DNA from 2 places in the Weissella sp. ESL1177 genome. Region 2 is predicted to be linked to the other one. Evidence: a T-box and tRNA genes for the amino acid it is inferred to sense, from the RefSeq annotation. Region 2 holds a T-box; the other holds one or more tRNA genes.

Region 1 (3,416 bases), 1.0 Mb from region 2:
CTAAAAAATTACATATGACTTATAAAACGAATTCCGATTGGTTACCAGCTGGTTTTTATCTCAGTCCTTCTAAAGATTTAGCTGGTACTGAGCTACATTTGGAACTTTCTAACATTCATTTCCATCCGTATAATATCAAACAACAACAACAGATTGCTTTAACAAAATACCGTTATGATCATCAACAAAATGGTCAAAATGAACAAAACCTTATTGATCGTCGCTATAATGAGAAAGCTTTTACGTGGAATTGGTATAAGCATCACTTTAGTAGTATTGGCAAAGAAATAACGGGTTATACGTTAACTGCAACTTATAATAATATAACGAATACATTCACTCAAACAGGGCAATCAAACTTATCATTTTATAATCCACAAAAGCAAGTAACGCTCAATCTTGGACAAGCAAGTGATACAACGAAAGAAACATTCATCCCATTAACATTTAGCAAGGTTGGTGAATATAGTTTTGATGTACAAGTTAAGGCTATCCCTACTGATTATCGATTCAATAAAGTGGCTAAAACAATCCAAAAAACTGCACCTAAATACACATTAACAAATAATCAATTATCAACAACAATTAAAGTGAAAAAGGCAAGTATATTAGCAACAACCATTCCATATAGTAAAGGTTGGACTGCAGTTGATCATTCATCTCGATTAGTGGCATTAGGTACAGGTTTTATTGGTATACCTTTAAAAACTGGCACGAATCACATTGTCCTGCGCTATCAAACACCAGGTCATCAAATTGCGAAATACGGCTTTCTAATTGGTACCGTTCTGTTAGTCATCATCTTATGTCAACGCTTGATTAAATTCATTTATAATCATAAAACTGACTGAGCGATTAGTGTGTTATATCTGAAAAGGGGACGTTAATCTACCTCATCATTTGGTAGATTGACGTCCCCTTTTTACATGTTAAAATACTGCAATATAATTATGTCAACAAAATAAATGTTGTTTAATACTTTTCTTATTTATTATCAAAATTTATCAGCAGAAAACCATTCAGCAATAGTTAGCCACTGATTCGTCTCTTTACTTTTAATTTTGTACGCCGTGATGTCATATAGCGTTTTGCGATCACCATCTAAAGGTGACCAATAAGTTTCATCAGCTCGACGAATAACATCCCAATGAAAATAATTCTTTTCCTCATTATTTTCATCACGTACTAAAAATCCATCCGATAAAGAAATATTTTTTTCACCAACTTGAGGACCAGCTACACTAAAATCTACCATTAACTGTTGATGCGTCTCACTAGTGATTGGTTTATTTGTCATTTATTCTGTTCCTTTCTAAAAAAAATATATTCTAATTAATTATAACTAATCTAACATATGTCAAAAATAAATTAATCATCAATGCTATCTTTAAAAATTCGTTTGTTTTAATACTTCACTTGATTTCCTTATATTAGTAACAACGGTTCTTTATAAAACAAAAATCCCTAAGAGCCTATAAAAAGACTATCAGGGACCATACTAATGCCGTCGATGGGGGTCGAACCCATACTCCCTTGCGGGAACTGGATTTTGAGTCCAGCGCGTCTGCCAATTCCGCCACAACGGCATCATATTAAATACTACATCATTAAAGGGCGGTAGATGGGGATCGAACCCACGCGTGCCGGAACCACAAACCGGTGTGTTAACCACTTCACCACTACCGCCATGGCAGGGGTAGAGGGAATCGAACCCCCGCCGACGGTTTTGGAGACCGTTGTTCTACCGCTAAACTATACCCCTATGATATGATGTAATACTTAATTGAAACGGTCACAACGGGACTCGAACCCGTGATCTTTCGCGTGACAGGCGAACGTCATAACCAGCTAGACCATGCGACCAATGGACGTTACAGGGTTCGAACCTGTGACCCCCTGCTTGTAAGGCAGGTGCTCTCCCAGCTGAGCTAAACGTCCATATGCATCGCAATGTCCTATCCTCGCAGGAGGCGATCCTCCAACTACTTTCGGCGTAACTGAGCTTAACTACTGTGTTCGGTATGGGAACAGGTGTGACCTCAGTGCCATCATCACGACACGTTTCTAATTGAGTGAACTTAGTTCCCTCAAAACTGAATCATAATTGCTTTTTTGCCTTACACCACTTGCTACTTGGTTAAGTCCTCGAACCATTAGTACTAGTCCGCTCCATGCGTCACCGCACGTCCACTTCTAGCCTATCTACCTCATCATCTTTGAGGGGTCTTACTTCATTACTGAATGGGAAATCTCATCTCGAGGCGAGTTTCACACTTAGATGCTTTCAGCGTTTATCTCATCCGTACATAGCTACTCAGCGGTGCTCCTGGCGGAACAACTGATACACCAGTGGTACGTCCACCCCGGTCCTCTCGTACTAAGGGCAGCTCCTCTCAAATTTCCTACGCCCGCGACGGATAGGGACCGAACTGTCTCACGACGTTCTGAACCCAGCTCGCGTACCGCTTTAATGGGCGAACAGCCCAACCCTTGGGACCGACTACAGCCCCAGGATGCGATGAGCCGACATCGAGGTGCCAAACCTCCCCGTCGATGTGGACTCTTGGGGGAGATAAGCCTGTTATCCCCAGGGTAGCTTTTGTCCGTTGAGCGATGGCCCTTCCATGCGGAACCACCGGATCACTAAGCCCTACTTTCGTACCTGCTCGACTGGTAAGTCTCACAGTCAAGCTCCCTTGTGCCTTTACACTCTGCGAATGATTTCCAACCATTCTGAGGGAACCTTTGGGCGCCTCCGTTACCTTTTAGGAGGCGACCGCCCCAGTCAAACTGCCTGCCAGACACTGTCTTCCACCACGCTTAGTGGTGTGAGTTAGAGTGTTCATACAACGAGGGTAGTATCCCACGTTTGCCTCCATCGAAACTAGCGTCCCGATTTCTACGGCTCCTACCTATGCTGTACAAGCTGCACAAACACTCAATATCAAGCTACAGTAAAGCTCCATGGGGTCTTTCCGTCCTGTCGCGGGTAACCCGCATCTTCACGGGTCTTTAAATTTCACCGAGTCTCTCGTTGAGACAGCGCCCAGATCGTTACGCCTTTCGTGCGGGTCGGAACTTACCCGACAAGGAATTTCGCTACCTTAGGACCGTTATAGTTACGGCCGCCGTTTACTGGGGCTTCAATTCGTACCTTCGCCGAAGCTAAGCACTCCTTTTAACCTTCCAGCACCGGGCAGGCGTCAGCCCCTATACGTCATCTTACGATTTTGCAGAAACCTGTGTTTTTGATAAACAGTCGCCTGGGCCTATTCACTGCGGCTCAGCTTGCGCTGAGCACCCCTTCTCCCGAAGTTACGGGGTCATTTTGCCGAGTTCCTTAACGAGAGTTCACTCGCTCACCTTAGGATGCTCTCCTCGACTACCTGTGTCGGTTTGCGGTACGGGCAGGTAAA
Region 2 (3,416 bases):
CACCCAAAGTGTATGTTATGCCACCAGCTAATAAGAAATTAAATGAAAACGATGTTAAGGCAACGTGTAGAGCGGGAAAGGCCAGAATAATCAACCAGCCCATCAAGACATAAATAATGACTGAAAGCCAAGGCCAACGACCGACAAAAAATAAATCATAAACAAAGCCAAGAACAGTGCATAATAGAATGGTTAGCCAAATTGGCCAACCAATTTTTGGACTAAGGAAGAGCCAGGTGTAAGGTGTGTAACTTCCCAGGATGACTAAATAAATGCCTGAGTGATCTAAAAATTGAAAAAATTTACCCGCTTTAGTAAAAATTAATGCGTGGAATAAGGTTGAAGCGAGTAAAAAACTGATAATAGATGCAGCATAAATTGATAAAGCAACCATTGTAAATGCACCAAAATGATGTTGCACACTCTTAATCATTAATAGTGTTGCACCAACGATGGCTGCCATCACACCAAGACCGTGAGTGACAGCATTGAGTGTTTCATAGGTAATTAGATAGCGGCGATTTTCTTTTGTTAGAGTAGGCATAGGCTTCTCCTTTACCAGTTAATTGGCTATTTATTTGAATGACAATATGTTTATAATTATGATAACTGTTTCATCTAGTTTTGTAAACTAAATGTTATAGTATTAAAATAAGTGGGGTTTCATGATGTTAATGACAATGATTAAAGGTATGATGATTGGATTTGCTTTCGTGGCACCAATCGGCATGCAAAATTTGTATGTATTTAATAATGCACTAACGAATTCATTTAAACGTTCGTTAGTTTATGTTCTTTTTGTTTGGATTGCTGACTCGTTGTTTTCAATGGCAGCCTTTTTTGGTATGGGAGCAATTATTAGTTCAGCAGCATGGCTAAAATTAACTGTCATGTTGATTGGTGGGATGCTAGTCATTTGGATTGGTTGGGATATTTTAAGAAGTGCGAATACAGTACAACTCAACACACATGCTAATCACCTACCTGCACATAAAGCTTTATTGACAGCATTTATTGTTTCATGGGCGAATCCACAAGCTTTAATTGATGGTAGTTTATTATTAGGTGCTTTAAGAGGAACATTGGCTAGTGATGCGGTTTGGCCATTTATCATTGGTGTCATGATGGCAACGTTTATTTGGTTTAATGGCATTACAATTATCATGAATATCCTAAAAGATCGGCTACCTCGAAAAGTGCTTGTCTGTGTAAATGCTATATCTGGAATTATCGTCTTAGGCTATGGTAGTTATTTATTAATTGAGGCAATGATTGCTATCTTTTAAATGATGACACTTCGTATTAACGAAAAGCATCGATTGACCTTGATTTTTTGCATATAACCATGTAAAATTGCTTTCATAGCAATACACTAGAGGGTATAGGTTAGGTTACTATTAGCGACAAAGTCATTTTGGTGAAAGATTTTGAGTGACAACTTAGAAAGTAGCTAGTGGGCTTTATCAATGAAATTGTAGTAGTTGATAACGTGGTGACGCGTTAAGTCTTAATGAGATAGAGAATACTCTAATTCAGGTGGTACCGCGATAAAGTCGCCCTGATTATACAATATTGTATGATCAGGGTTTTTTTAATGGGTCAATCATAGAATAAATTTAATAAAAGTAAGGAGTTCAAGTTATGCGAGAAATTGATATGCCGAGCAAGTATAATCCAACAGCGGTTGAAGCGGGTCGTTATGATAAGTGGGTGCAAGAGAAGCGCTTCAAACCTTCAGAAAATAAGAAGGCTCGTCCCTATTCAATTGTTATTCCGCCACCAAACGTGACTGGTAAATTACACTTAGGTCACGCTTGGGATACAACGTTACAAGATATGTTGATTCGTCAAAAGCGGATGCAAGGTTTTGATACGTTATGGTTACCAGGAATGGATCATGCGGGAATTGCTACGCAAGCTAAAGTTGAGCAACGTTTAGCCAAAGAAGGTATTTCGCGTTATGATTTGGGACGTGACAAATTTGTTGAACAAGTATGGGATTGGAAAAATGAATATGCAGCAACTATTAAAGCGCAATGGGGAAAACTAGGGCTATCTTTGGATTTTGACCGTGAACGCTTTACGCTAGATGAAGGGTTATCAGAAGCTGTTCGTAAAGTATTCGTGACTTTGTACAAGAAAGGCTTGATCTATCGGGGCGAGTACATCATCAATTGGGACCCGAAAGCTCGGACAGCCTTGTCGGATATCGAGGTCATTCATCAAGATGATGAAGGTGCCTTTTATCATGTACAGTATCCATTTGTGGATCCTGAAACAACATATCAAGGAAAGCATTATATTGAAATTGCAACAACTCGTCCTGAAACAATGTTTGGGGATGTGGCAGTTGCTGTACATCCTTCAGATGAACGTTATAAAGATTTGGTTGGTAAAAAGGTCTTAGTACCACTTGTTAATCGTGAAGTACCAATTATTGCTGACGAATATGTTGACCCTGAGTTTGGTTCAGGGATGGTTAAAATTACACCAGCTCATGATCCAAATGATTTTGGTGTTGGTAATCGTCATAATTTGGAACGAATCAATACGATGAATGAAGACGCTTCAATGAACGAACGTGCTGGTAAGTATGTTGGTATGGATCGTTTTGATGCCCGCAAAGCAATGGTTGCCGATTTAGAAGCTGGTGGTTGGATGTTGTCAGTTGAACCAATCGTGCACGCAGTTGGTCATTCAGAACGTACTGGTGTGCAAGTTGAATCACGGCTGTCAACACAATGGTTTGTTAAGATGAAACCATTGGCTGAACAAGCATTGGCTATGCAAAAATCGGACGATCGTGTTGATTTCTATCCGCCACGTTTTGAAGGTACCTTTACTCGTTGGATGGATGACATTCATGATTGGGTGATTTCTCGTCAATTATGGTGGGGACACCAAATTCCCGCTTGGTACCATAAAGAGACTGGTGAAATGTATGTTGGTATGGAAGCGCCTGCAGATAGTGAGAATTGGGAACAAGATCCTGATGTTTTGGATACATGGTTTTCATCAGCTTTGTGGCCATTTTCAACAATGGGTTGGCCTGATACAGATGCGGCAGACTTTAAGCGCTACTTCCCAACAGATACTTTGGTCACAGGGTATGATATTATCTTCTTCTGGGTCGCACGTATGATGTTCCAATCAAAAGAATTTACTGGTCGACGGCCATTCAAGAATGTGTTGATTCATGGCTTGATTCGTGATGAGCAAGGTCGTAAGATGTCAAAGTCATTAGGCAATGGTATTGACCCGATGGATGTCATTGAGAAGTATGGTGCAGATGCTTTACGTTGGTTCTTGGCAACTGGGTCAACACCCGGTCAAGATGTTCGTTTTTCATATACAAAGATGGATTCAGCATGGAATTTCATTAATAAGATTTGGAATGCTTCACGTTATGTATTGAT

The links. The T-box of region 2 lies ahead of AC3B5D_RS06030 (valine--tRNA ligase). A T-box ahead of a tRNA ligase gene usually reads a tRNA of that ligase, here a tRNA-Val.
Region 1: it has a tRNA-Val gene. The T-box ahead of AC3B5D_RS06030 (valine--tRNA ligase) is inferred to sense a tRNA for this amino acid. The anticodon was not compared.

The regions. Positions count from the first base shown of each region.
Region 1 covers NZ_CM176591.1:212,747-216,162, reverse strand. The annotation lists gene AC3B5D_RS01090 (YfhO family protein) at 1-851, shown strand, start outside; gene AC3B5D_RS01085 (hypothetical protein) at 995-1,297, opposite strand; tRNA gene AC3B5D_RS01080 (tRNA-Leu) at 1,503-1,586, opposite strand; tRNA gene AC3B5D_RS01075 (tRNA-His) at 1,614-1,686, opposite strand; tRNA gene AC3B5D_RS01070 (tRNA-Trp) at 1,689-1,762, opposite strand; tRNA gene AC3B5D_RS01065 (tRNA-Asp) at 1,790-1,863, opposite strand; tRNA gene AC3B5D_RS01060 (tRNA-Val) at 1,866-1,938, opposite strand; rRNA gene rrf (5S ribosomal RNA) at 1,943-2,059, opposite strand; rRNA gene AC3B5D_RS01050 (23S ribosomal RNA) at 2,134-3,416, opposite strand, start outside.
Region 2 covers NZ_CM176591.1:1,241,419-1,244,834, reverse strand. The annotation lists gene trhA (PAQR family membrane homeostasis protein TrhA) at 1-544, opposite strand, end outside; gene AC3B5D_RS06035 (LysE/ArgO family amino acid transporter) at 669-1,286, shown strand; T-box leader at 1,359-1,564, shown strand; gene AC3B5D_RS06030 (valine--tRNA ligase) at 1,642-3,416, shown strand, end outside.